Regions from separate parts of the Paenibacillus sp. JL3B1040 genome, predicted to be linked through region 3. Evidence: predicted binding sites of a transcription regulator. Region 3 holds the regulator's gene; each other region holds the start of a gene.
What was found. Region 3 encodes LexA, which represses DNA repair genes until DNA is damaged. Its sites were predicted from a motif close to CGAACATATGTTCG; they were not measured.
Positions count from the first base shown of each region.

Region 1: the regulator LexA is predicted to act here: its motif matches at 3,660-3,673, upstream of addB (helicase-exonuclease AddAB subunit AddB).
Region 2: the regulator LexA is predicted to act here: its motif matches at 2,582-2,595, upstream of ACZF99_RS08650 (YhjD family protein).

Region 1 covers NZ_CM169317.1:3,719,388-3,729,115, forward strand. The annotation lists gene addA (helicase-exonuclease AddAB subunit AddA) at 1-68, opposite strand, end outside; gene addB (helicase-exonuclease AddAB subunit AddB) at 65-3,607, opposite strand; gene sufB (Fe-S cluster assembly protein SufB) at 3,764-5,161, opposite strand; gene sufD (Fe-S cluster assembly protein SufD) at 5,193-6,509, opposite strand; gene sufC (Fe-S cluster assembly ATPase SufC) at 6,538-7,317, opposite strand; gene ACZF99_RS16920 (class I SAM-dependent rRNA methyltransferase) at 7,512-8,885, opposite strand; gene ACZF99_RS16925 (Na/Pi cotransporter family protein) at 9,060-9,728, shown strand, end outside.
Region 2 covers NZ_CM169317.1:1,928,692-1,938,419, reverse strand. The annotation lists gene ACZF99_RS08660 (glycosyl hydrolase 115 family protein) at 1-2,145, opposite strand, end outside; tRNA gene ACZF99_RS08655 (tRNA-Leu) at 2,370-2,454, opposite strand; gene ACZF99_RS08650 (YhjD family protein) at 2,615-3,082, shown strand; gene ACZF99_RS08645 (B3/B4 domain-containing protein) at 3,147-3,848, opposite strand; gene ACZF99_RS08640 (MerR family transcriptional regulator) at 4,026-4,844, opposite strand; gene ACZF99_RS08635 (carboxymuconolactone decarboxylase family protein) at 4,967-5,311, opposite strand; gene ACZF99_RS08630 (hypothetical protein) at 5,390-5,605, opposite strand; gene ACZF99_RS08625 (hypothetical protein) at 6,087-6,419, opposite strand; gene xpt (xanthine phosphoribosyltransferase) at 6,521-7,093, opposite strand; gene ACZF99_RS08615 (YkvI family membrane protein) at 7,389-8,435, shown strand; gene ACZF99_RS08610 (AAA family ATPase) at 8,479-9,728, opposite strand, start outside.
Region 3 covers NZ_CM169317.1:2,928,663-2,938,390, forward strand. The annotation lists gene metH (methionine synthase) at 1-613, opposite strand, end outside; gene ACZF99_RS13165 (FixH family protein) at 866-1,276, opposite strand; gene ACZF99_RS13170 (HAD family hydrolase) at 1,328-2,122, opposite strand; gene ACZF99_RS13175 (hypothetical protein) at 2,153-2,683, opposite strand; gene ACZF99_RS13180 (DUF896 domain-containing protein) at 2,696-2,869, opposite strand; gene ACZF99_RS13185 (LysM peptidoglycan-binding domain-containing protein) at 3,023-3,394, opposite strand; gene lexA (transcriptional repressor LexA) at 3,599-4,225, shown strand; gene ACZF99_RS13195 (hypothetical protein) at 4,335-4,490, opposite strand; gene glnA (type I glutamate--ammonia ligase) at 4,650-5,978, opposite strand; gene ACZF99_RS13205 (MerR family transcriptional regulator) at 6,002-6,415, opposite strand; gene ACZF99_RS13210 (methionine gamma-lyase family protein) at 6,498-7,751, opposite strand; gene hflX (GTPase HflX) at 7,770-9,104, opposite strand; gene ACZF99_RS13220 (AAA family ATPase) at 9,146-9,728, opposite strand, start outside.

The sequences.
Region 1 (9,728 bases), 790 kb from region 3:
GCGATCGCCCGCCACTGGTCATCGCTCCAGTAACTGCCGGCCGGTTTGGGTTTCATCGTGGTCGTCATGAAGGATCCGCCTCCTTTCCGCTCTCCTGCCCGAGGAGCTGCCAAATCTCATTTTTGCCCGGCTTGCCGAGCACATGATACGAATTGCCGTCCAGCGATTCCTCGAACCGGCACACCGGTTTGTACGGACAGAATGTACAAGCCGTCTCCATGCCAAGCCGGTAAGGGGCGATCTCTACGTCACCGTCGGTGATGCGCGTACCGATCTCGGTGATCGTCCGCCGCACGGAACCCAGCAGCGTATCCCACTGCTCCGGCGTCGCCACGGACGCGCTGCTGTAAAAGCCGCCGTCCGCCTTAATCGCCACGGGGATAATCTCCGAGTACCCTTTTTCCAACTGAGCATCCATTTTCGCGATCACATCCCGGTCCGCCAGCAGCAGTCCTTTCATTTTGAACCGCTTCAACAGCTCCTGCCGCGCCTGTTCCGCGCTCATGCCGTTGCTGCTCTGCAGCAGCGGATTATGTACGTGAAAGTACAGGGTGCCCGCAGGGAGCGCGGGCTGGCCTAGCCAGGCTTCCGCCGAAGACAGCAGAACGTCCAGATAGGTGAGCATTTGCAGCGACAAGCCATAATACACTTCATGCAGCTTCAGGTCGGTTTGGCTCGACTTGTAGTCGATGACCCGCAGCAGCAAACCTTGTTCGCCCTCCGCCATGTCGACCCGGTCGATCCGGCCGACAATCTCCATGACGCAGCCGTTCGGCAGCTCGAACGTAAGCGGAGGCAGCGGCCGCCCCGGTCCGAAATCCAGTTCCAGTCCGACCGGTTCGAAGCTGCCGCGACGCGCTTGCTCGCCAAGGATTAGCGAAGCCCGGCCGACGATGGCTTTGAGCTTGCGGGAAATATAACCGTAGCGTTTGGAGCTTAACAGGATTTCCCCCTGCAGCTTTGGCGCCAATTCATCAACGGCCGAATTTGCCGCTTGAATCGCTTCCTCCGGCGTGAGGCTGCCCCAACTCCGGTTTTGCGCTTTGAAGGTGATCGCCATCTGACTGAGCGCGGCATGGAACAACTGCCCGATATCCGGCGCTTGCAGCCGGTAAAGCTGCCTTTCCTTCAGCTTCAGCCCATGGGAAGCGAAATGGGCGAACGGACACGCCGAGAACTGCTCCATCCGCGACACGCTCGTTCGCAGCCGTTTGCCGTACAACCGTCGGCTGGTCGCCGGCGTCAAGCCGCGTACCCGATTGCGGTAATCGAGCGAGCCGAGCAGGCGCGATGCTTTGCCGTCCCATTCCGGGCGATCCTTGTACCATTCCAGCACGCGCCACCATAGCGGGGAAATCGATTCTCCCGCTTTCCACAGCCGCAGTTGGCCGATTAAGGCGTTTAGCGCCGGACCCGGACGCGAGACGAACTCCAACTGCGAAGCCGTCTGGTCGGCAGAGCCGCTGGCCGGTCCCGGCGTCAAGGCAAGCGGCCGCTCTTGAAGTCCCGGGAAAATCCGTTTCACGTGGCGGATCACCTCGGACGGCAGAAGCGCACCGCCCTCTCCGTCCGCGGCCGGGTAGCTGAGCCACAGCGAGCGGCTTGCCCCCGACAACGCCTCGTACACGAGGAAGCGCTCATCCAGCAGCTTTCGGGCAAGCCCCGGTGCCAGCTCCAGGCCGAGTTCCGCCAGGCGCTGCCGCTCCTGTTCGCTGAGTACGCCTTCCTCCTGCAGATTGGCCGGCATGATCCCTTCGTTGATGCCCAGCAGGAACAGATGCTTGACCTGCCCCGAACGCGTCCGTTCGGTGCTCCCGATCAGCACCTGATCAAGCGAAGGCGGCACCAGCGACACCTTCAGCTCCTTGAGCCCGGTCTCCAGCACGCCGGCAAACAGCTCCAGCTCCAGAGGCTCGTCCCCCATCATCTCCACGATCTGGTCCAGCACGTCCAAGACCGCGCCCCATAATTGGCGGTGCTCCATCGCCTGGCGCGGCTTGCCTTCGCGCACCATTCGATGCGCCAGCACATCCAGGCGCTGGGCCGCCTCCACGCTCTCCAGCAGTTGATATACCGCGACACACATGTCCGCCGCGTTTTTCGCCTTTCGGATCTCTTTCTCGAACGCCGACAAGGGACCGGCAACCGCAGCGCGGCACCGCTCCAGAAGCTTCAACTGCTCCAAGGCTTTTGCCGAAGCCGCCGTTTGATCGACCTGCTCGAGCGACAGGTTTGGCGCCGCCTTCCAAGGCCGGCCGTCAAACCAGCGGTAGCCTTGAATGCCGCTCGCCAGCGCGTAATTTTCCAGCATGTCCATATGCCCCCGCGTCAGACTGCCGTCCAGCGGCAGAAGAAATTCGCTCTTCACGCAGCGGAACACGTCATCGTATTTCCAAAAACCGAGCACGACGTCCAGCGCCGCCCGGATAAATTCGATCATCGGATGATGCAGCATGCTCGACTTCTGGTCGAGAAAATACGGGATTCCGTAAGCCTCCATCGTCGGAGCGAGCAATTCTTCATAATCCCCCAGATTGCGCACCAGCAGCGCCATATCCCGCCAGCGTATGCCCTCTTCCCGGGCCAGGCGCACCATCGCGCGCGCTGCTCCCTCAACCTCGGCGCGCCGACTCGCCGCCCGGCGAAGTGACAGGGCCCGCTCCAGATCCTGCGGCGGCTGTGCCTGCGGCCACGGCGAACGCCGTTCGTAAGCCGACTCCAAGAACGATAGCGTCTCGCTCTCCCGAAAACGGGGAAACGGACGCTCCTCCAGCAGCTCCGCCGGTTGAACCTCGATTCCCGCCTCCAGGGCCAGTTGGCTCAATTTGAGGAAAGCGGACGCCGGAGTATGGAACAGATTTAAGTCGTGCGGCAGCGTTCCGTCGCCGTAGATCCTGTCCAGCGTCAACGAGACGGTGACGTTCGCGGCTACCTTGAGCAGCGCGAGGATCGCCTTATATTCCTGCGGCGTGAACGTGTGAAATCCATCGATCCAAATCTCCGCTTCCCGCAAATAGGCCGATTCCGCAGCCCCCTGCGCCAGCTTGACGACATGGTCCTCGTTGTCGATGTACAAGCGGGACAGCTCCTCGTCAAATTCGGCGAACAGCAGGCTGAGGTCATGCATTTTATCCTTCAATAACGGGGACTCCCCTTCGGTTTGCTCCAGAAGGCGATAATGCTCCTGCAAAGCCGAAAAATCCACATTATATTTTTTCATTTCCGTATACAGTCCGGCGATCCGGTCGATGAGTCCGAGTTGGTCCCCGCCATGCCCGAACAGCTTCAGGTCGTCTTTGCGGCGGCGCATGAGCTTGTACAGCAGCATTTTTTTGCCTTCGTCATCGATCGGCACGAGCGCAGCCCCGCCGGTTTCCTGCATGACGCGCAGCGCCAAGCGGCGAAAGCCAAGCACCTGGGTGCGGACGGTTCCGCGCAGTCCCGGGGCCGTGGCGATCCGCTGTTCGATTTGAAACGTGCCTTGTTCCGGGGTTAGGATGATGAGCGGCGGGCCGGTGGGTCTTTCGCGCAGCGCGGCGGTTACCCGGTCGAGAATGAGGCTGGTTTTGCCGCTGCCGGAGCGGCCGAGTATGAACCGTAAAGACATGGAAGTACCTCCTACGACGGACATTTCGTTAGTTTCCAGTATAGCATAAATACGATCAAACATTCGCATCGAAAAAATGGGCGCCATTTCAAAAAAAACAGCCTTGTTTCACGATATTACGCGAAACAAGGCTGCCGTTCGGCGGCTTCGGGAGGTTCAACCGATCGATCCCTCCATCTCGAACTTGATCAGCCGGTTCATTTCCACTGCGTATTCCATCGGCAGCTCCTTCGTGAACGGCTCAATAAAGCCCATGACGATCATCTGCGTCGCTTCTTCCTCCGTCAGCCCCCGGCTCATCAGGTAAAACAGCTGCTCCTCCGAAACTTTGGAAACCGTCGCCTCGTGCTCCAACGTGACCTGGTCGTTTTTGATTTCGTTGTACGGAATCGTGTCGGAGGTGGACAAAGGATCAAGGATTAACGTATCGCATTTGATGTTTGATTTGGAGAACGCCGCGTCTCGGCCGAAGGTGGAAAGACCCCGGTAGGTCACTTTTCCGCCGTGCTTGCTGATCGATTTGGAAATGATGGTCGAGGTCGTTTCCGGCGCCAGATGGATCATTTTGGCTCCGGCGTCCTGAACCTGGCCTTCGCCGGCGACGGCGATCGACAGAACCGAGCCTTTGGCGCCGCGGCCTTTCAGGATGACCGCCGGATATTTCATCGTGATTTTGGAGCCGATATTGCCGTCGACCCATTCCATCGTCGCGTTTTCCTCGGCTACGGCCCGTTGGGTCACCAGGTTGTATATATTCGGCGCCCAATTTTGGATCGTCGTATAGCGGACGCGCGAATCTTTGAGGCAGACGATTTCGATAACGCCGCTGTGCAGCGAGCTCGTGCTGTATACCGGCGCCGTGCAGCCTTCCACGTAATGCACGAAGCTGCCTTCCTCCGCGATGATCAGCGTACGTTCGAACTGCCCCATATTTTCCGAGTTGATGCGAAAATACCCCTGGATCGGCACCTCGCACTGCACGCCTTTCGGAACGTACACGAAGCTTCCGCCCGACCAGACGGCGCTGTTCAGGGCCGCGAATTTGTTGTCGGCCGCCGGAATGATCGTGCCGAAATATTTTTTGAACAGCTCCGGGTATTCTTTGAGCGCCGTATCCGTATCCAGGAACACGACGCCTTGTTTTTGCAAATCCTCCCGCATGCTGTGGTAAACCACTTCCGATTCGTATTGGGCAGACACTCCGGCGAGATATTTTTGCTCAGCCTCCGGAATCCCCAGCTTGTCGAACGTTGCCTTGATTTCTTCCGGCACCTCTTCCCAGGTTCTGCCTTGCTTTTCGGACGGCCGCACATAATATTGAATGTCGTCCAGATGAAGTCCGTCCAGGTTCGCTCCCCAGCGCGGCATCGGCATTTTCAGAAATTGCTCGAACGACTTCAGGCGGAACTCGAGCATCCACTCCGGCTCTTCCTTCATACGGGAAATCTCCCGGACGGTTTCGATGGTCAGCCCTTTTCCGGATTGGAAAACGGGGCGATGCGCATCGCGGAAGTCGTATTTGTAATCTTCCATTTCGGGCGCTTTTTTGGCCATTTTGATACCTCCCTTTTACCTATAGAACTGCCTATCTTCCCAGTTTCCGTTCGACGAGCTGTTGCAGCCGGTCGCGCACGCCTTCCAGCGGAATTTCGGAAATGACCGGCATAAGAAATCCGAAAATAGCCAAGTACTCCGCCTCGCGGCGGGAAATCCCCCGGGACATCAGATAGTAGATCTGTTCCGGATTCACCTGTCCGACCGAAGCGGCATGCCCCGCAACGACGTCGTCCTCGTCGATCAGCAAGATCGGATTCGCGTCTCCGCGGGCATTGGGACTCAGCATCAACACCTTTTCCGCCTGTTGTCCGTCGCATTTGGAGGCGCCTTTTTCGATTTTGGTGATGCCGTTGATGATGGCGGTCGCTTCCTCCCGCATGACGGCGCGGGTGGCCATTTGGCTTTTGGAGCTTCTGCCGAAATGCTGGGCCTGCGTCGTATAGTTCGCTTTCTGTGAAGCCGAACCGACCGCGATCACTTTCGTATCGGATGTCGAACCGTTGCCTTTCAGCACCGTTTTGGTATCGCCGGCCGTGTTTCCGTCATTCATTTCGCCGATAATCCATTCGATGCCGCCGTCATTTTCGATGACCGCCCGGCGCCAGGTCAGATCGGTCATTTCCGGGCCAAGCTGGTGGACCGAAGCGAAGCGCACCCTGGAACCGGCCCCCACGAACACTTCAACAACCCCGTTGTGCAGCGTTTTCGCGGCGTTGCCGCCGGACACGTAGTTATCGACATAGCTGACCGAACTGTTTTTGCCCGTGACGATCAAAATGTGCGGCATGAACAGCGCATTCTCGCCGTCACTTAGCAGGATAGCCTGCAGCGGCACGGTTACCTCCACGTTATCGGGAACGTATAGGAACACGCCTCCGCTCCAGCATGCGGCATGCAGCGCGGTCAGCGCGTGTTCTTCCGCGGCAACGGCTTGATGGAGGAAAGGCTTGACGAGTTCCCCATGCTCCCTTGCCGCGGTTTGCAAGTCGGTAAAGATCACGCCTTGGGCGGAAAATTCGGGGGCCAGCCACCGGTAGACGTTGCCGGCATTGCGCCCTACGATCAGACCGCCCTCCCTACGTCCTCCTTGCCCGGCAATCAACGCGCGGACCGCTTCGGGCGCTTCCTCCGGACCGCTCCAGGCCGATTCGGGGCTGTAGGTCCCGCACGCATAAATATCCCAGCGCTCCAGGCTTGTCTTCTCCAGCTTCGGCAACTCCAGTGTTTCCGCGAGCTCCAACGCCCGCAGCCGGGAATTCGTCAGCCAGAGGGGCTCGCTCTTCCGCAAAGATAAGGAGCGAAGCCGTTCGGCATCCATCGGCAATGGCCGTACAATTGCGCTCATTCGTATTCTCCTCCTTTCTCCATGGTTTCTAGATCGATTGCTCCGCCGTCTCGTCCTCGATGCCCAGCTCCTCTTTGACCCATTCATATCCGTCCGCCTCCAGGCGTTCGGCGAGCTCCGGCCCTCCGGACTTGACGATCCGCCCCTGCATCATCACATGCACGTAATCCGGCGTGATATAATTCAGCAGCCGCTGATAGTGAGTGATGATCAAAAAGCCCCGCTCCGGCGAGCGCATCGCATTGACGCCGCGGGCTACGATGCGGAGCGCGTCGATGTCCAACCCGGAATCGACCTCGTCAAGAATGACGATTTTCGGTTCCAACAGCATCATTTGCAAAATTTCGTTTCGCTTCTTCTCCCCCCCGGAAAAACCTTCGTTCAAATATCGGTGGGCGAATTCCGGATTCATTTCCAACTCCTGCATTTTGCTCTCCATCTGGCGCACGAAGCGGATCAGCGAGATCTCGTTCCCCTCTTCCCTTCGGGCATTGATCGCGCTGCGCAGAAAATCCGCGTTGGTGACGCCGGCGATTTCGCTCGGATACTGCATCGCCAGGAACAATCCCGCACGCGCCCGTTCGTCAACATCCATCTCCAGCAGATCCTCTCCGTTGAGCGTCACGCTTCCGCCCGTTACCTCATATTTGGGATGGCCCATCAGCGAGGAGGCCAGCGTGCTTTTTCCGGTACCGTTCGGTCCCATCACCGCATGAATTTCTCCGCCGCCGATCGTAAGGCTCAATCCTTTTAAAATCTCCTTACCTTCAATTTCCGATTTCAGGTTTTCAATGATCAAGGATGTCATATAAAAAACACCTTCCCTTCTCCTTTACGGCATAGCTACTTCACGAATTAAATATTATCGTTTACTAGTAAACAATAATAGACTAGCATAATTGATAATGATTATCAACTTCATTTATTACGAATTAAAACGCAAAAAAACGCCATCTCGCACCGGCCGGCGAAATGACGTTTTATCTCTTATGAATTTGCAGTTCAAAACGACGATTTACTGCGCACTTCGAAAATGGCGAATTTCAGGTAATGCCCTTCGTCCACCCCCAGGATTTGCGGATGGTCTTTCCCGGCCGCCCGCCATTCGACCAGGCGCAGCACTTTACCCGCATCCTCGGCGGCCTCCAGGATCGTCTCCAGGAACAAATCCGGACGCATATGGTAGGAGCAGCTCGCCGTTACCAAGTAACCGCCTTCGTTGACCAGCTTCATCCCGTGCAGGTTGATGTCTTTGTATCCGCGGCAGGCGCCCTTAACGGCCGATTTCGTCTTGGCGAACGCTGGCGGATCGAGGATCACGACATCCCAGGTTCGTCCGCCGCCGGCGATCAGCGGCACGGAGGTGTCAACCTTGGCGTCCTGCGCCGCCCGGCGCGCCCGTTCCTCCAAGCCCTTCCCTTGGCTGCGCAAATAGTCAAACGCGTCGGCCACGACAAACTCGACGCGATCGGTGAACCCGTTCAACTCAACGTTCCGTTTCGCGCTTTCGATCGCATGCTCGGAAATATCGAGGCAGGTTACTTTTTTCGCTCCGTATTGGCAGGCATGCAGGGTAAAGCTTCCGGTGTGCGAGAAGCATTCCAGCACGGTCGCCCCGTCCCAATACGGGAAGGTGACCTCTTTGCCGTTCCGGTTGACCGGCGCCAACCGCACGCCGCCGTCTTCCGCCGGCAATTCCTGCAGCGCGATGCCGCTGCGTCCGCCCCAGCCGGTCATCAGCGGCCGGATGGACGCCCGATTTTCCCGCTGGTCGAAGAAATATCCCGTTTTTTGCCCTTGCTCGATATCGACTTCGATCCGAAGCCCGTTCTCGGAAACGATCACATGGCGGGGCGGCTCACCGTACATCGGTCCTTTTACCTGCTCCAGGCCTTCCATTTCGCGTACGGAGACGTCGCTTCGTTCATAGATGCCCATCGGATGCAGCACTTCTGTCAACGCCTCCACGATTTGCTTTCGGCAGCGGTCCATGCCCAGGGTCAGCAACTGCACAACCAGCACGTCCCCGAACTTGTCCACGATCAGGCCGGGCAAAAAGTCGGCTTCCCCGTAGACCAGCCGGTAGGCATCCTCCTTCACGAACCGTTCCCGATGCTTCAAACATTCCGTAAACCGCCGGACAAAAAAGGCGGTGTCCATCTCCGCCAGCGGCTTATACGACACGACGCGGACGGTAATTTGCGAGGCCGGGTTGTAATATCCCGTAGCCAGGTAACGACCCCGATGGTCGACGACTTCGACCAGAGCACCCGGCTGCACGTCCCCTTCTACGCTTTCGATTTCATTTTTGAAGATCCAAGGATGCCCTTTTTCCAACCGTTTTTTACGGCTGCGCTGCAATATGACCCTTGCCACTCGATGCCTCACTCCTCATCCAAAATTGTAATCGGGGACGCCACGCCGCCCCTTGCGAATCAGACGCCGGCCAGCTCGCTTTGCTGGCATGGAAGTTGTCCATCCGTCATATATGTAACTTGTACGAATATAGCTTGGATACCATTTAATTATGCGGAAAAGGGGACCGCCGATATGTTTCAAGACATCTTGTTCCCGGTGACGTTTGGTTTCGCCCTGTTCCTGTTCGGCATGAAAGTGATGGAGGGAGCCCTGCACGCCTGGGCCGGACCCAGACTGATCGGCTTCCTTCACCGAACGACGCGGACGCCGTGGACCGGCCTGCTGTCCAGCACGCTGATTACGGCCGTACTGCAGAGCAGCACGGCCGTTACGGTAATGACGATCGGCCTCGTCAACGCCGGTCTGTTGAACTATGCGCGAACGCTGGGCATCATCCTGGGGGGCAATATCGGGACCTGTCTCACCACGGAGCTGCTTGCCCTTAATATAGCCAAGCTGGGCGTTCCCATGCTCGTCGTTTCATTAGGGCTGTGGGCGGCCGCCGTGCTGGGCGATGAGAGGCTGCCCGACTATATCAAACGCCGCTTGCCTTGGCTGCTGCCCTTGCAGTTTGGCGCCCTGGCCTTGGCCGGCTTCAGCCTGGTGATGATCGCGATCCGCTTCATGCAATCGATCGGTCCGGCGCTGGAGGAACGCGGCGTGATCACCTGGCTGCTGGAGCATGCGACCGGCAGCCTGCTGTGGGGCGCCTTCGCCGGGGCGATCCTGACGGCGATCATTCATAGCAGCGCCGCCGTCGTCGCCATGACGATGGGACTTGCCGCAAGCGGAGCCTTGCCG
Region 2 (9,728 bases), 1.0 Mb from region 3:
TGGAGCTTCGCAAACCATCTCGTAGGGAGCATCCAAGTCGCTCAAGCTGCTAATGGTTAAGGAAGCCTCCACAATATCCGGATTTTTGAAGTCCTTCAAATAAAGTGTATGGGTATGCCAGCTGCTGCCCTCCGAACGCTGTGCGGTACCGTCGATCGAGACTAACAATCTTGGCTTCCTGACAGGCATGACTTGCATTAGAACTGGATATCTGCTTTCCTCTTCATTCCATTGCGTGAAGCCGATATGCTCGGACAAGCCCATGCCGTACCATTTCCCGTCAGCCAGGGTGTGATATTCGTCCACAAGTTCTTGATCCCTCTGCATACAAGCTCTGATTTGCTCTGCCAGTTGATTCGCTTCCATACAATTCAGCTTTGCCGCATAATGATTTTTGCCGGTCAGCAGCTGCATTTTCTGCAAATTCAGGTTTCCGATAGCCGGATAATACACCAAGGAGAAGAAGCCGGGCATCACCTCGTCATCCATCTTCCTGTATAACTCATCGGCCAGATCCATCAAGCGGTCAATCTCGGCCAGCAGGTTATCGGTCTCCTGATAATGAACGGGATGATAAACCTCCGCATTCATGGCTTCAGGTCTACGATTATGGGCAATTTTGGTGTACCCGTTCAGAATAGTTTGAATTTTTTTCAGATCGATCTCTTCGAATCTTCCCCCAAATTGCTTCTCAACCCAAAGCCGTGTATATTCATCCGTCTTATTGATAGCACTTGTTCCCCACTGATCAAAATCATAGGCCAGATCCAAAAAATAAGCTAAAGGGAATTCTTGCGTGCCAATGTCACCTACATTGACTACCCACAGATCACGGATTCCAAAATCATAGGCTGTGCTCATCTGCTCCCATATTTTCGGTAAATAGGAACTGTTAATCCACTCATAGGATATCGGCCAGCCATGATAGTCAAAATGATAATACATGCCGTAGCCGCCCTTATGCGAACGCATTTCCTCGGTCGGCAAGGTCCGCAAGTTTCCGAAGTTATCATCGCAAAGCATCAGAATAACATGCTCCAACTCTTCCGAGCCAATCAAGCCGGGCGTCTTATCATCCCCATAGAAGAAGGGTTCCACCTCTTTGTACAACGCCAGCATTTTGGGCACTTGCTCCAGATCAGGGTTCACATGCTCCTTGATCAGACGGTTTTGTGTCCGCAAAACATCGCGAAGCAGGTCAATATTGTCGGCAAGAGTGGAATCCTTGCCCATAATCGAAGTATCCGCCTCGCCGCGCATCCCGACGGTGATTACATTTTCAAACTTTCCGCTTCGTTTCAGACCATCCGCCCAAAAACGGGTGATCCCTTCTTCATTGGTTCTAAAATTCCATGCATCGCCATAAATGGAGTCCTTCCCCCGTAAGTACTTGTACTCCTCTCCCTGACGCAGACATGGTTCGTGATGGGAAGCGCCAATCACGACCCCGTACTCATCCGCCAGTTCCGCATTGGCAAGCCCAGGGCCATCGTCGTAAAATCTTGCCGACCACATCGCCGGCCATAAGTAATTCCCTTTCAGACGAAGCAGCAGTTCAAATACATGATCATAGGCCTTCGCATTGAATCCGCCAAAATTGTGATTGCACCAAGTTCCAAAAGCAGGCCATTCATCATTAATGAAGAAACCTCTGAAACGGACCGACGGCTCTTTTGAAACAAACCGGGAGCTATGCTCCAAGACAACTTCATTCTGGCGCTGCGGCTTGACACCGTTCCAATCGACAAACGGCGAGACCCCCAGTACCTCTGACAGATGGAACAGACCGTAGATCGTCCCTCTCTTATCACTGCCGGCGATCACAAGCGCTTTATCTACTCCTGTCCAAGGAGCGTCGATAATCTGAAATAAATACGTTTCATTCTTTCCGCGAATCTCTTCCGTATCGATGATCCCCTTCTCCGCCAGATTTTCCAGAACGGGACTGCGATCAAGGGTTCCATAGATCACCGCACAGGAGCTCAATTTATTGAATTCCTCAGATGAGGTTGGCCTAATGCCAAAGACCAATTCTATATCATGCATCACCTTGTCGGCAATTTTGTGAACCCCGCTGTACGCCTCCTTTTCATGAAGAAAAAATGCGCCTCGACTCAATACGCTCCGGTTAATTGTAAAGTCCATGTCTTCCTCCTCTAATCTTAATTCTCAAATTATCTATCTCGACTTCATCATACATTCATTTCACAACATTTTCATTGCGCTAATCATTAAATTTATTGCTCGGAATTCAAACATCGCACAATCTTTCAGATCACTGAAGCGGTACCTTGCAAATTACGAATATGCAAAAAAGCTCCTGAATTTCCGCTACAGGAAACTCAAGAGCTTGTTCATTGTTAGATTGATGCGGTCGAGAGGACTCGAACCTCCACGGGGGGTTAGCCCACACGGACCTGAACCGTGCGCGTCTGCCAATTCCGCCACGACCGCATAATGGGTATCGAGCAAAAATACATTTTGCAGCGACAAGATAGATCATACCACGCCCTGCATTGAGAAGTCAATGGAAAAGTTTCATGGGACCCCTTGATTAAAAACGTTGCGCTAGGGTATGATAAGAACATAAGTTCGCGTAAAGGAGTGTTGTTCCATGGCCGTTCCCGGCATCAAGGAAGAAGAACTGGCGCTCATCAAGAGCGCGCTGCTGCTCGGTTTCTTACAGAAGGTATTCGAGCGGGACGCCCGAATTCTCGAACAAAGCGGGCTGCTGAAGAGCCCGGAAGCTTACGTCGATCTCATCCGCGGCGGCGAGCGCCGTGTCGCGTTGGTCCTCTCGGAGATTCAAGGCAAATTCCGCGAACGGAACATTGAAATCGAACGGATTCGTCAAGACGAGAACGGCATTCAGGCGGACTACCGCTGCCGGGGATACCATGGCAAGATGCGGATTTTGTGGGCCGGCTTGCAGCGTGAGGTGTCCACCCGGATGCGCGCTTATCTCGGCAGCGGGGGCGCCTCCGCCAAGGAGCGGCTATCCTCCGAAACCGCCAGCCGGGAAGCGGCGACGTCTCCTCCCCTGCAAGTTGCGGCAAAAAAGGGACCCTTTAAGTGGCAATGAATCCCCTCTTTTTTATATAGCTGGAAGAGGTAGTAAAAATGAGATCAACATGTCAAGAAATCGTTTAAACATTAAACATTCTATTTTCAGAATCAACCCAACCTGTCTGTACCTTGCAATTGAAATATCGTTTCAGCAAAGTTGCAAGTTCATCTTGTGCGGACAAAAGCTGTTCTTTATTGGCATGCTCAAAGCCATCAATAGGGAATATTACGCTATTGGTTCCACTAGTGATCTTACCTAGTTCACTTTGTCGCCAAATCCATCTTCGAGTACGAACAGAATGCCCGGTAGCATATACGATCTCACCAATATCCATCCGCTCGCCTGCGGTTTCGCCAAATGGGATAAAGATATCTCCCTCTTGAGAGAGACGAACGTAAAAATCCTCGTTAGAACTGTTAAGATCATGCGCACCAATGGGAACTTTATATTTTAATGAAATGGCATTTCCCAAATCAACAATAGGATTTATAGATGGAAGACCCTTCCTTTTGGAGATTCGGGTCAGCAATGCCTCTATTGAGCACATATATTTGTTGGGATTTACATCCATTGCGCGAAATGCATTCCGATAACAGCTGATTTCCTCGCTGTTCTTTACTTCTTTGTTTGCAAAATCATTTTCGCAACACAGGATCCTTTTTTGCAGCAGTTCTTCGATTTCAGGTAACTTCTGCGTATTATCAATGCCAGATGCCGAAACTACTGCAAAGCAGACATCATTCAGAACTTGAAAAACCCCCGGTTGAACAATAAATTTCACGACAACTTCCTCCTTATGGGTTAGATTACAGTTTTTATGAAGAGCCACAGACACCATGAAGAGCACTTTCCACCGGGCCCAAAATGGATGATGTTTTTCACCTATTCCTTTCTTCAGACCTAACCTTCATTTCTCTCCTTTATATGAAACACAATAAACCCTCCAATAGTTGGAGGGTCAAGTTGTTGTATATGGAATTTGTATTTCAGTAGTCAATTTGGTAGGATCGTTGGTGAGTCCGTAATCTATTAAAGCAAATTCAAGTGAATCACCTGCAAGAATATACCCCTTTTGTTCCATGTACTGAAACATTTTGACGTAGGCAGGCTCCGCATCCTTGTGTGTGCCATGAAAGCGCAGCGTAAGATAACATCCCCCCGGCAGACAACATGCCTCTTTCACATCATCATCCCCTGGCTCAAGAACAACAAAAATGGCAGAAAATTTATCAAAATTCCGTTTCAATAGATTTTCGGATGAAATCGAGACACCGACCTTTCCGAGAAACATAACGGAGTTGAGAGAATTCTTTTGCTCCAATTCTCGGATAGGATGTTCCAAATCTTCTGCAACGGAGATTTCTTTCTTCAGCATGACAAGCGTTCTATCGTTCAGCTTGCGTTCTTCTATTCTGCCATATTCAGTTTGTGAGGCATCTTCAATTTGCAGAATCCTCCTGTGAATCTTTTTTTCTATCCGATCCAGTCGTTTCCGCTCTTCATCTACCTGTCTTTTTTGTTCCATTAGAATTTCAAGCATTTTTTTATCGTCGCGATTTTCAAAAAACTCGCGGATTTTGGGAAGCGGAACATTTAAAGAGCGAAGATAACGGATCGTATTCAGGCACTCAAATTGGCGTGTAGAATAATACCGGTAACCATTTTCTTCATTGATAAACTCCGGCTTCAGCAAGGATATTTTGTCGTAGTGCCGAAGCAGGCGGACATCTATATTAAACAGTTTGGAAACTTCTCCTATTGAAAATAGTTCATTCATAATGCACCTCTTTTTTATGTATGGATAGGCAGCGGCGGCGGGCGATGGCGCCTTCCCGGCAAACCCAGCAAAAAAAGAGACCCTCCAAGGTGTGGTCCATACCCTGAAGGGCCCTTTCTCCGTTATTGCACAGGCAGCGAGGACAAAGCCTGCTGCACGCGGGTTACACCCTGCGACAACGCGTTGCCGGCCAGGGCCGCGGAAGCCACGGCGACCGTTTCCAAAATCTCCGCATCGGTCGCTCCCTTCGACTTTGCCTCCTCGGCATGGTAGAACGTACAGATTTCGTTATTGGTGGACAAAGCGATCCCGAGCGCGATCAACTGCTTCGTTTTAGCGTCCAGCGTGCCGTCCGACAGGCTTTCGCCAGTGAACGTATGGTACGCTTCCGTTATCTTCGGCAAGGCTTCCCCGAAACGGTTGATCTCGTCTTTGTAAGCTTTTATTTTATCGCTGACCAGCGACATGGCGGAACATCCTTTCCTGTAGAGGATATCTGCAAAAACGCTCACTTTATACGATGTCCCGACCCGCAAAAAATATGCTTAATCCAGCGGCGAAATCCTAGGCTCGCTCGCAGGCTGGTAAATGTAATTGCGATCCAGCTTGACCACGTTGCGGTTCGGCTTGCGGATTAACACGTGCGTGTCGTCCCAGGCCACTACGATCCCCCGCACATCGTTTTCCGGAATGCCGTCGCGTACGACGCGCACTTTTTCTCCGGACAGCCGGTATTGATCCAGCGCTTCATCTGATATCATCGAATTTCCCACCTCCTGATTTAGGGAACAACCTCTATTATACTAGTTATCCTCTGCAATGCCGCTTTGCACCATTATCCCTTTTGTTCAGTGTGCATGGATCGAGGTTGGTCGAAGCGAAGCCACCGGACGGATAGCAGGGACAGACGCGTTAGAAACGAAAAACGGGTTTTTAATCCAATCCGATCCCATCCGACAGCGGTAACGCCATCCTATCCGCCTCCAGCCTGACGCATAGGCTTAAGTCCGTCTCATGATCGAACCGTTCGGTTTCGCCGCCAAATTTCTTCTTCGAGTCGGTCTTGTTCTCTGCTACCTGATTAAACGGGATTATCGTTCAAAGCCGGACAGCGAGGGTTGACCTGACGCCAAGCGCAAAAAAAGCCCCGCCGGCGAACCAACGGGACTTCGAATGCCTACATCAACCGGTACGGCGCCGCCGTTAAGATCAGGCCGCTTGCGGAATCAGCACGGTAACCGCTTATCGCGAAGCATGCTCCCGGCTGTCATTCGTTTCGAACCAGAAATCAAGCACTTTTGCCGACATGACCCTCTGTTCCAAATACCCTACCTGTTGCGGACTGAACTGTTCCTTCCAGGGCACCTCGAGCTCTTGGCACAGCCCGGCTATCGTCAACAATTGCGACCATGCTACATAGCGTTTGTACCAGAAAAACTGGGGATGTTCAAGCATATAGGGATAAAGGTCATCAAACTCGGTATGTTTGCAATCCAGGGCACGTTCAAAAGTAACCTTCGCTTCGGACAATTTCGAAAGAAAAAACTCCGCATCTACTGCCAATTCTTTCCCCATATTTTAAGCCTCCTCTCCCTAGTAATCCTCATTATAGCGAAAAAAAAGGGGCCTGCAAAGGATTAACCGAAATTTGGCACCTTTTTCTTTGCCCCTTTGTCCTAGTCGGCAAACGTAATTCGGCCGCCCTCCAGGGAAGTGATGCGCGCCAGCGTCTCGAGCCGAATGCCTTGGTCGCGAATCGCCTGCGCACCGGGCTGAAAGCACTTCTCGATCACGATCCCCGCCCCCACCAGCTCGGCTCCGGAACGGGCGATGATTTTGATTAATCCCCGCGCGGCGTCGCCGTTGGCGATAATATCGTCGATGAACAGCACCCGGTCGTTCTGCCCAAGAAAATCGCGCGACACCAAGATGTCCGTGACAATGCCTTTCGTAAACGAAGGCACCCGTTCGCACAGCATGTCCGGCTCGGCCAGCAGCGTTTTCTTCCGCCGCGCGAACACGAGCGGAACGCCCAGTTCGTAAGCGGTGGCAAACGCCACGGCAATCCCCGACGACTCGACGGTAATAACACGGGTGACGCCTTGATCGCGAAACCGCTTGGCAAATTCCCGGCCCATCCGCATCGTCAGTTGCGGATCGACCTGATGATTGAGCAGTCCGTCAAGCTTCAGCACCTGGTCCGAGACGATGACCCCTTGCTCTACGATCTTTTGTTTTAACAACTCCATCTGATTTCCTCCAAAGATCAAAATCATTAATTCCGGTTCATCCCCGATGACATTTGGAACAACCTTAACGAACCGTATTGCCCTTATTTGCTCATTTCCCGGCCATTTCCCGCTGTAACGGAACTGAGAGACCTTATTGGGCAATTTTTCGTACTTATTTCGCAGTGGTTGCTCCAAATAAGGTCTCCACGTTCCACGACTCTTTGGACGACTTCGTTCCTAGGTTTAAGTCATGTCCCGTTCTTGGACAACATACCCTGTACTATATATAGCACAAGAACCGGGGGGAAAACCATTGAAAAATGCCGTAAAAGTTCTGCAGATCGCCTTCACCTATATCGGCACCGTCGTTGGCGCCGGCTTCGCGACGGGACAGGAAATTCTTCAGTTTTTCACCCGGTACGGCAAATGGGGCGTATTGACGATTCTGTTGTCGACGCTGCTGTTCGTCTGGCTCGGAACCAAAATGATGCTCCTTGCCCGCGACATAAAAGCCGCTTCTTATGAAGATCTGAATCGCCGCCTGTTTGGAGAACGGATCGGCAGGGCGCTCAGCCTATTTACCTTGATCGTGCTGATCGGCGTCAACAGCGTGATGCTCGCGGGAGCCGGCTCCGTATTTATGGAACATTTGGGGCTTCATTATCAGACAGGCCTATGGATCACCTTGATTTTCACCTATCTTCTGCTGGGCAAGGGAATTAAAGGGGTGCTGCAGCTCAACTCGATCGTCGTGCCGATGATGCTGATTTTGTCGCTCGCGATCATTTCGAATACGGCCGGTTCGCCGGGAGCGACTCGCTTTTTGACGAGGGAAACCGATGCTGCGCTGGTGGCGGCCTGGGCGTCGCCGTTGATGTATTCCGCCTTTAACCTGTCGATGGCCCAGGCCGTGCTCGTACCGATCGGCAGTCATACCGAAAGCCGCCGCGTCATTGTTTTGGGCGGCATTCTCGGCGGGCTGGGGGTAGGTTTTATGTTGATGGCGGGGCATTTTGCCTTGTCGGCCTACATGCCGGGCATCGTGCAATACGAAATCCCGATGGGCAGCATCGCGCAGCAATTGGGGACAGCCATTCAGCTGATTTACGTCCTGCTCATCTTCATGGAAATCTTCAGCACCTTCGTCGCCGACGTATATGGCGTGACGCTCCAGTTGCAGCAGAGAATCCAGGTGCCGCCGATGCTGATTTCGGTTACGATCTTATTTATCTGTTATATCACCAGTCAGTTCGGCTTCAGTTCGCTGCTATCCGTACTTTATCCCGTATTTGGCTTGTTCAGTTTGTTATGGGCGCTGATGTTGGGCTTGTACCGGCGAAAAGAAAACCCCGGGGGCTAAGTCCTAAGCCCCGGGGGTCTTCGATAGTTGCGATTCCCTGCATTTATGCCTGCATTCGCACAATATTTGCCGCCGGCAGCAGCGCTTGGACACGGCGAACGACATGCTCATGGCAGGTCATCATCAGAATCTGCTGGCGATCGGCCACTGTCCGCAGCACCGACAACGCCCCTTCCAGGCGGCCTTCATCAAAGTTGACGAACAGGTCGTCGAGCAGCAGCGGCAGGGGGCTTTGTCCCGAGACCGCTTCGGACAAGGCCAGCCGCATGGCCAAATACAACTGCTCCGCCGTACCCCGGCTAAGGAACGCGATTTCGATCGGCCCAAGTTCCGTATGCTCGGCCATGAGCTCCTGCGTGCCCATTTTCATGACGATGCGCCGGTAAGTGCCGCCGGTCATTTCCGCAAAATACCCCGAGGCGGCCTGCAGCACGGCCGGCTGCCGCTCCTCTTCGTAAACCCGGCGCGCGCGGCCGATCAACTCATGGCATACGGCCATGACCGCATACTGGTCGAGGCGGTCGATTAAAGCCGCCCGCTGTTCCTCCAACTGCTGCATTAGATCGTCCCGCTGACAACGAGCCGCTAAGCTTTCCTGCTCCTGCAGCAGGCGGCCGCGTTTTTCCTGCAGCTGTCCAAGCAGCGCTTCCGCTTGCGACAATTCCTGCTCCGACGTCTCCAGCCGCTGCCGGAGCTCCGCTTCCTCGGTCGTTTGCAAGAGACGCTCCAACTCGGCCCGCTTGGCTTCGTTCAGGCCGGCGAACAACATCAGTTCCAATTGGCGAAGATCGCGTTCCAAAGCCTCCCGCCGTTCCCTCGCGGCGCCCCGCCGGAGCAGTTCCTCGCCGTCTGCGGCGCCGGCTTCGGCGAGCAACGCCCGCTCCGATTCAAGCACCTGACGCAGGCGGTCGTCCAAGCGCTGACCTTCCTCCTCCAGCGGCAGCAGCTTGGCGGACAGCTGGTCCAACCGGCTTTGCGCTTCAAGCGCGCTTTCCAGCCGGGCCAGCGCCGCTCGCAGCACCGCACTCGCCTGCAACCCGGGCTTTGCCTCGTCTCCATAGGCAAGGCATTCCTGCTCAAACCGCTCATTCTCCGCGCGCAGCGCGGCCATCTTGGCCGCCAGACCGTCGAGCCGGGCCAGCCAATCCCGGCCTTGCTCCGCTAGCCGGAACACGTCCGACGCCGCCTCCGGGGACAAATCGGCCGACAATCTCCGCTCCGTCAGCCACGCTTCCCACTCCCCGGCCAGCTCCGCAAAGGCCGCTTCGCGCCGGGTCAGCTCGCGATGGTTGG
Region 3 (9,728 bases):
CCGCCAACGTCGTGCCCATCGGCTCGATCGTGCCGGAGATCATCAGCGGCAGCGTAATCCCCGTGTCCGCAAAAGCCAGTTTAATCCCAATGCTCCCCGCCTTTACGTTCAGCGTATCCTGTGAGGTTTCCAGCATCAGCGCATCGACTCCGGCCTCGATCAACGCCGCAGCTTGCTCCGCATAGCTGGTCGTTAATTCATCGAACGTTACGCCGCCGGTAACGGACAACGTTTTGGTCGTTGGTCCCAGGACACCCACCACGTAACGGGGCTGTTCCGGGGTGCTGTATTTTTCCGCAGCTTCGATCGCCAGCTTGGCCGCAGCCCAATTGATCTCGCGCGCCATTTGCGGAATATCGTATTCAGCCAGCACGACGGAGGTCGCGCCAAACGTATTCGTTTCGATCAAATCGGCACCCGCAGCGAGATACTTCTCGTGGATGCCGCGAATCACATCCGGACGGGTGAGCACGAGCATTTCGTTGCAGCCGTCCAGCTCATCGCCGCCGAAGTCGGCCGGAGACAGGTCTTCCTGCTGAATCATGGTGCCCATGGCGCCATCGAGGATCAATATTCGTTCTTTCATTCTTTCGAGCAGGCTTGGTTTACTCATGATCATGTCCCTCCCGTAAAACGTTACGTTTTAGTTTAACAGAATAAAGCGTTGAAGAAAAGAGAGATTGGCCAATTCCCTCGCGCTTTATGCTCAAGATAAGAAAGTGTTATCCTATCGATCATATCGGAATTAAAAACCGAACGAATCTGTTCCCACTCTTTTAAATAATTCGGAAATTTCTTCAACAAAAAAAGCCGCTCCCCGGTTCGGGATACAGCGGCTTATCTTCCGGTTTGCCGGCAGGCCGGCTTACTCCACCGTAAATTGCTTCGAGGGCATGGAGTGCTGATCGCGTGCGGTGACATGGGAGATCACTTCATAGGTGCCCGGTACTTTGAACGAATGCTCCAGCACATAAGTGCCGTTCCCGGCGCTCTTCACTTTCACCTGGTTGTGTTTGGCCTCATCGTCCGCCGTATTCCAAAATTCGAACATGACTTCCTTCGCATCGTCCACGTTCTCGCCGCGGTGGGTCACTTTCGCGGTAAACGTCACCGGTTCCCCGGCTTGGACAGCGGACGGCGTCACCTCAAGTTCAACTTGAATCGGCTCCAGCGGCGTGTCTGTCCGGGCAGCCGTCGATGCGCCGCGACCGCATCCGGCGACGACGAACAACACCAGCACGACGGCCAGCAGCCCTGCCTTCCCCTTGTTTCGCATGCAGATTCCCCTCCTTCCGCGGCGGATGCGCGGCCTTCAGACAGCTAGGGTTTATGCCAGTTTGTCCAGGAGGCCGTGCAATTCGGATAAATGCTTGATTTCATAATCCGGCACGATTTCGCCGGTCAGCGGTTTGCCGTCCCGATTAATCCAGACCGCCGTCATGCCGACACTGCGCGCGCCCTTGATATCCGTCGTCAGCTTGTCGCCGACCATGATCCCCTCATTCGGTTCGATCGCCAGTAATTCCAGCGCATGGCGGAAAATGGACGGATCCGGTTTGCCCTTGCCGAAATTTCCGGAGATCACCACCTCGTCAAAATACGGCGCCAACTCCGGCACGCCGTCCAGTTTCTCCTGCTGCAGCGCCGGACAACCGTTCGTCAGCAGCAGCAGCTTCACCTTCCCCTTCAGTTCCTTGAGAACCTGAAACGTCTCCTCGTAAACGTGAGGACGAGAGCGGCGTTCACGTCCGAACTGTTCCGCCAATCCGCCGGCCAGTTCCTCGTCGTCCACGCCAAGCGCAAGCAGTCCGCGCCGCCAGGATTCCTTGCGATAAACCGGAGCCAACTGCTCCAACTGGCGGAACTCCGGTTGTTCCCCGGCGGAGAACGTTGCCCATAACCCCTCGAACGGATTGATTCCGATCATCGTCGTGAATGGATAAGTCTCATAAGATTCATACAACCCCCGGGCTTCCCGGCGCACCGCTTCCTCTAGCTGTTCGGGGTTTAGTCCTGCCGTCTTGGCCGCGCTTTCGCAGGTCGCCGCGAAAGCTTCTCTTACGCTCCGCTCATCCCAGAGCAGCGTGTCGTCCAAGTCAAAACATACCGCTTTGATCGTCATTCTCCCAGCCCTCTCCGTTCGATTTCCTGATTATTCCTTCTCCAGCTTCACATGATGGGTGTTGGCGTACATCTCCAGCCGCGCGGCCATCGCTCCCGTGTCGAAACGGTTGCGGGTCCGGTAAAACACCCATTTCGGTTCCCGGGTCTTCGGTTCGATCACAATCTTGTTCCGGCTAACCTTGATTTTGCTGATATTGCCGGCATCCAACATCCGATCGCGGTTAAATTTCGAGGTGTGCAACCCGCTTTTGCTGATGCGCAAATAAGGCTTGCGCAGAAAAATGATCAGCGCCAGCAGCATATACAAAAAGATCGTTGCCCAATACAACACCGAGTTCACTTCCGCGGGATTGCCGATGATCCCTACGCTGGCATACAGAAGCGCCAACAAAAACAAAGCCGCAGGCAAAATGAAGTTGCGTCCTTTGAACACTTCGCCTTCTCCGCTAGCCCCAAGCGATGATCGCGAGTTTCGGGTCCCCTGCCCCACGTTAGGGCCCTTACCTTTCTTGTTCATTCTTAATTGATTACGCTCTACTTTACGGTCAAACGAACCCATACCCGTTCCTCCCTATTTATCTACAATCTCGATCGACTCGAGCTGTTGCCGAAAATTCCTGCGAACGTTTTGCAGATACGTTTCCCGGAGCTGGGCCCTTTCCAATAGCTCGTCCTGCGATAATCCTTCCTCTTTCGCTTTACGGGCCAGCTCGTTAATCCGCTTAACCAACGCATCGATGTCCATAAGTTCCTCCCGCTTCTTTATATACTATGCGTCCTATGAAGTCACACAGGGCATTAATTCTTACTTTGACATGAGAAAAAGAGCTTGTCAAGGCGACGACGGCCCCGTCCACAAGCTCTTGTTCTTCTCTATAAAAATTGCGCGAATCCAGCTCTACGGTTTGCTTGGCAGCATCAGCGTATCCCCGGCCTGAATCGAGCTGGTTGTCAGCCCGTTGACTCGAATCAGCTTCTGAACGTAGACTCTCGTATCTTGACCTTGCGGCTTGTTCTCTACGGCGATTTCCCACAGCGTATCGCCAGGCATAACCACCACGTATTCCGCCGGGGCCTCCGCTTCGGAACTATCGACGGACGCCGCAAAGGCCTGTACCACGCCGGTGCAAGTGACGCTGAGGATGACAAGAAGCAGGGCGATTTTGGACAATCTGCTCTTCAGGAATGCGCTCATATGTGATCTTCTTTCCACGGGACGACGAAAAGAAGGCTGTTCGTAGATGCTTTGATAAGAACTATACTTCAACATTTCACCATCACTCCAAACAAGTGTTCTGTTTCCTGTATTTAATATAACACGAACATTTGTTTGATTCAATAGTTTTTCGAACGGTTGTTCCTATTTTTTTGATTTGTTCTGCCGCGAGCCGTTTCTTTTTAGAACTAATGTTTGTACGAACGACAGTTCTGTGTTATAATTTTTCCAAACGTTACTAAATGGGGTTGATCCGTCATGTCAAAGGTATCGAGCCGGCAGCAAGCCATTCTTGAATTTATCCGCAACGAAGTGCGCGCCAAAGGGTATCCGCCTTCCGTGCGGGAGATTGGAGAAGCCGTCGGATTGGCGTCCAGTTCCACCGTTCACGGCCATCTGGACCGCCTGGAGAAGAAAGGGTTCATCCGCCGCGACCCGACCAAGCCGCGCGCCATCGAACTGCTGGGCCAAGAAGAGTCGGAGAATTACAATTTGTTCGCACATAGCGTTGCCCGCGTTCCCGTTGTCGGGAAGGTAACCGCAGGCATGCCGATCACGGCGACGGAGAATATTGAAGATTATTTTCCGCTGCCCGAGCACTACGCCGCTGACGGCGAAATATTCATGCTTTCCGTGGTTGGCGACAGCATGATCGAAGCCGGAATACATAGCGGGGATTATGTAATCGTCCGCCAACAACAGACGGCCAACAACGGAGATATCGTTGTGGCCATGACGGAGGATGACGAGGCGACGGTCAAGACGTTCTACAAAGAGAAAGACCATGTTCGCCTGCAGCCGGAGAATTCGACGATGGAACCGCTTCGTTTGAAGCATGTCACCATCCTGGGCAAAGTTATCGGTCTGTTCCGCGACTTGCACTAATTTCGAACCTCTCCTCGTTTACGCAGCACCATACCAAACAGGACGAAGCGACCGAATGACGTCGGCTTCGTCCTGTTTGCATTGGCCCCCTTCTCTTCCGACGCGCTTCTTAGTCCCATTCGAGATCCAGGAAGTTCATCGGATTGTACCCCGTTTTTTCGCGGCGACCGCGCGTTCTCCAGCCGAACCCGGTACGTTCCGCAATCCACCACTGCTTCAGTCGGTATCGGCGGCGTTGATATCTTTTGAGCTCGGTCACGATCATGAGTCTCATCCTCCTTTTTATTCATCTATAAGATGTCCCATTCCGAGCAAATCATGGCATCCGAATTGAAAGCCAAAATAATCCATTCCGGTTCCGAACGAAAAAAAGCCGCAGACCTGGAAGGGATTCCAGCATTCTGCGGCTTTTCGGTACGAGATTTTAGTACAAGGTCATGTATTGATCGCGTTCCCATTGGTGAACTTGGGTACGGAAGATGTCCCATTCGATTTCTTTCAATTCATAGAAGTGCGTCAACGCATGATCCCCCAGCGCTTCGCTGATGATTTCGCTGCGCAGCAATTCGCCCAACGCTTCCTTCAAGTCGGCCGGAAGGCTTGGAATCCCTTCTTCTACCCGTTCTTCTTCGGACATCACATAGATGTTGCGGTCCACCGGCTCAACGAGCGGCAGCTCCTTCTTAATTCCGTCCAGGCCGGCTTTCAGCATCACGGCCAAGGCCAAGTAAGGATTAGCGGCCGGATCCGGGTTGCGCACTTCGACGCGTGTACTGAGTCCGCGGGATGCCGGAATCCGGATCATCGGGCTGCGGTTGCTCGAAGACCAAGCGACATAACAAGGGGCTTCATACCCAGGAACGAGGCGTTTGTAAGAGTTCACCGTTGGGTTCGTAATCGCCGCAAAAGCGCGGGCATGCTTCAGAATGCCAGCCATATAGTGGCGCGCTTCTTTGCTCAGGCCCAATTCGTCGCTTTCATCATAAAATGCGTTCACTTTGCCTTTGAACAGCGATTGGTGGCAATGCATTCCGGAACCGTTCACGCCGAACAGCGGCTTCGGCATAAACGTGGCATGCAGCCCATGCTGACGGGCGATCGTTTTGACGACCAGTTTAAAGGTTTGGATTTGGTCGGCGGCCTTAACCGCATTAGCGTATTTAAAGTCGATTTCGTGTTGACCCGGAGCCACTTCGTGGTGAGAAGCTTCGATTTCAAAGCCCATTTCTTCCAGCGTCAATACGATTTCGCGGCGGCAGTTCTCGCCCAGATCCGTCGGAGCCAAGTCGAAGTATCCGCCTTGGTCGTTCAGCTCGGTTGTAGGGTTGCCCTTCTCGTCGGTTTTGAACAGGAAGAACTCCGGTTCCGGTCCGACGTTCATCGAGGTATAGCCCATCTCTTCGGCTTCCTTGAGCGCGCGCTTTAGAATCCCGCGCGGGTCGCCCGCAAACGGCGTGCCGTCAGGCATGTACACGTCGCAGATCAGACGAGCTACACGATCCTCGGTAACCCAAGGGAAAATGACCCATGTGTCAAGATCCGGGAAGAGATACATGTCGGATTCCTCGATACGAACATATCCTTCAATGGAAGAGCCGTCAAACATCATCTTGTTATCCAGCGCTTTCTCCAATTGACTGACCGGAATTTCCACGTTCTTAATCGTCCCCAGCAAATCCGTGAACTGCAAACGGATAAAACGCACGTTCTCTTCCTTGGCGATACGCAAAATGTCTTCTTTGGTGTAACTCACCTTAATCTCTCCCAACGTTTAAATTATTTTTTGAAAAACCGGGATAGTTCGCCTTGGATCAAAGAAACTTGACCCGGCTTGTTGCTCCCTGTAACCAATTGTTGCTTCAACATGCGGTAGAGCTGAGAATCCGTCATTTCTTTGCGTTTCTCTTCCGTGTCTTTCGTAATGACGGTCGCTTCTTGCGATTCCCGGGTCATCGGGTTCATCACTTGCTTGATACCTGCGATATTGACGCCCTTGTCGATGAGCCCTTTGATTTCTAGCAAGCGCTCCACATCATTAAAGGAAAACATGCGTTGGTTGCCTGACGTACGGGCAGGCACGATCAATTCGTGCTGCTCGTAATATCTGATTTGTCTTGCTGTTAAATCCGTCAGTTTCATCACGATACCAATTGGAAACAAGGCCATATTTCTGCGAATTTCGTCACTCATCGCTCTCAACCTTCCAGTTAGATTCTCATGACCTTATCATATGTGAGTTATCCTAACATGTCAATAGATATGTTAGGATAACTCACAACAAGTTGCGGTCCTTCATGGTCTGGAGCGCGGTGAGAAGGCCGAATTTGACATGGGAATACGTCAAGCCGCCTTGCATATACGCAATGTACGGGGCGCGTATCGGAGCATCGGCAGACAGCTCCAGACTCCCGCCTTGAATAAACGTCCCGGCCGCCATGATGACCGGATGTTCATACCCCGGCATATCCCATGCCTCGGGCACGACATGACCGTCTACGGCGGCTGCCCGCTGAATGCCCTGCACAAATGCAATTAGCTGCTCCGGGGCGCTGAAGGCGATCGCCTGGATCAGATCGGTGCGCGGATCTTGCCAGCCCGGCCGGCTTTGGAATCCGGCCCGTTCAAACAAGGCAGCCGCCAGGATGCTGCCTTTAACGGCTTGTCCCACAATGGTCGGCGCCAAAAACAGGCCTTGATAGATTCCCCGGGTTGTCCCCAACATCGCCCCGACTTCACCGCCGATCCCCGGGGCGGTCAAGCGGTAGGACGCCAATTTGACCAGTTCTTGCCGCCCGCAGATATATCCCCCTGTTTCGGCCAAGCCGCCGCCCGGATTTTTGATCAGTGATCCGGCGATCAGGTCGGCTCCGACCTCCGTCGGTTCCCGTTCTTCGGTAAACTCCCCGTAGCAGTTGTCCACGAAGACGATCAGATTCGGACGGATTTCTTTAATCCGACGAACCATCTCGCCGATTCGTTCAACGGTGAAGGAGTCTCTCCAGTCGTAACCGCGGGAGCGCTGGATCGCGATCACTTTAGTCCTGTCGGTAATGGTTGCTCGCACCGCCTCCCAATCGACCGTTCCATCGGCCAGCAGCGCCGTTTCGCTGTACGTGATACCAAAATCCTGCAGCGAGCCGCTGCCGTCCCCCGGGGTTCCTATTACTTTATGTAGTGTATCATATGGACGCCCCGTGATATAGAGCAGTTCGTCCCCGGGACGCAAGACCCCGAACAGCGCCGTGGCGATCGTATGCGTACCGGAAGCGAAATGCGGCCGTACCAGCGCGGCTTCCGCTCCGAATACGTCCGCATATACCAGATCCAACACTTCGCGGCCGCGGTCGTTGTAGGCGTAACCCGTCGAACCCGCAAAATGGTAGTCGCTGACTTGGTGGCGTTGAAAAGCTTCAATCACCTTCCACTGGTTGTGATCGACGATCCGGTCGATCTCCCGAAACCGGCTTTCCGCTTGCCGTTCGGCGGCTTCCAGCCAATGTACGATTTCCTCCGAAAATTCTGCCATCGTTACGTTATCTCTCCCTTAATCCATGCCATCGTTTGTCGTGTCTTCAGCTTTGGGAACCTGCTTGGGAATCGCAAAAGGAGCGAGACGACCGCCGTACCTATCAAAATCCGCCGGGTTCACGTCGATTTCGTAAATCATGACATCCTCGTCCATCCGCTTGTCCACTACTTCTCCCACCCGATACAGTACAGGGGTGAGATCCCCTCGTTCCGCAGGAATCCGGAACGTTAGGGTCCCGCCGGACAACTTGCGCTGTACGACGGCAAGAATCGCTGCCAGGTCCCTTTTGTCAAACGCGGAAATCTTCAAGTACCCCTCGCCCGTCGGCAGCATTTGCAGCCGTTCCGGCGGGCAGATATCCTTCTTGTTGAACAACACGATCTGAGGCTTTCCCCCGGCCCCCAGATCGTTCAGAATCCGGTTGACGACTTCCACTTGATCTTCCCGCATCGGCGATGAGGCGTCAACAACATGCAAAATCAGGTCCGCCTCGTTGACTTCTTCCAGCGTGGCACGGAAGGCAGCAACCAACTCATGCGGCAAATTTTGAATGAACCCGACCGTGTCGGTCAGCACCACTTCCCTCCCGCCCGGGAGCGGAAGCAGCCGAGTCGTCGGATCCAGCGTGGCGAACAGCTGGTTCTCCACAAATACGTCGGCCGAAGTCAACGCCTTAAGCAGCGTCGATTTACCGGCATTGGTGTAACCGACAAGGGCGATTTGCACGACGCCGGTTTCCTTCCGGCGTGCCCGATGCAACCGCCGGTGCCGCGTTACTTGCTCCAACTGACGTTTCAGCTCGCCAATCCGCCGGCGAATATGGCGGCGATCGGTTTCCAACTGGCTTTCCCCCGGCCCCCGCGTCCCGATGCCGCCGCCAAGGCGGGACAGGTTCTTGCCGTGCCCGGACAAACGCGGGAGCAAATACGTCAACTGCGCCAATTCCACTTGGATAATGCCTTCCCGCGTTTTGGCCCGCTGCGCGAAAATATCGAGGATCAGCTGAGTTCGATCAATGATTTTGACGTCCAGCATTTCTTCCAGATTGCGCACCTGGGCACCGGACATCTCCTGATCGAAAATCGCCGTGTTCGCTCCCCGTTGCCGGATGATCTCGCGGAGCTCCATCACTTTCCCTTTCCCGATAAACCAGCGAGGATCGGGTTTATCGCGATTTTGCACGAGGGATTCGGCGACCTCGACCCCGGCCGTCTCGGCCAGTTGCACCAGTTCGGCCAGGGAATATTCGGGATCGATTCCGCTTTGCTTCGTCTCCGACGTAACCAAGCTGACCAATACGGCTACGTCCGGGCGGTGGGTAGTAGTTTCATGTAACTGCAACCTCGGCATCATCACAACTCCTTAAAGGAAATCAAAAAAAGAGGCGGCCGTCACGTTTTTTTGGCGTCGAGCTTCAAGTCTTCGGTTCGGATGGTCATCAGCTCAAGCTTGCCCGGCGAGCCCCCGCCGTATTGATTCAGCAGACGCACGGCCTGTTGCCTCACCGATCGTTCAATCACGTTGCGGACATAACGGGCATTGCTGAACACCTGCTCGCTTTCGCATTTTTCCCGCAGCAAGTGCTGCTTTAATTTGAGTATCGCCTGCGGCATCAAGATATAATCCCGTTCTTTCGCCATCCCTTCGGCAATCTGTATCAACTGGTCGATCGAGTAGTCCGGAAAATCCATCTGAATCGGAAAGCGGGAGGGCAGCCCCGGATTGGTCGACAGAAAAAAATCCATCTCGTCCGAGTATCCGGCCAGAATCAGGATAAATTGATTTTTATGGTCCTCCATCGCTTTAACCAGTGTATCGATCGCTTCTTTGCCGAAGTCTTTCTCGCCTCCGCGCGCCAAGCTGTATGCCTCATCGATGAACAAAATACCGCCGAGCGCTTTTTTCACCAAATCGCGCGTCTTCTGAGCCGTATGACCGATGTATTCGCCGACCAGATCGGCCCGCTCGACTTCG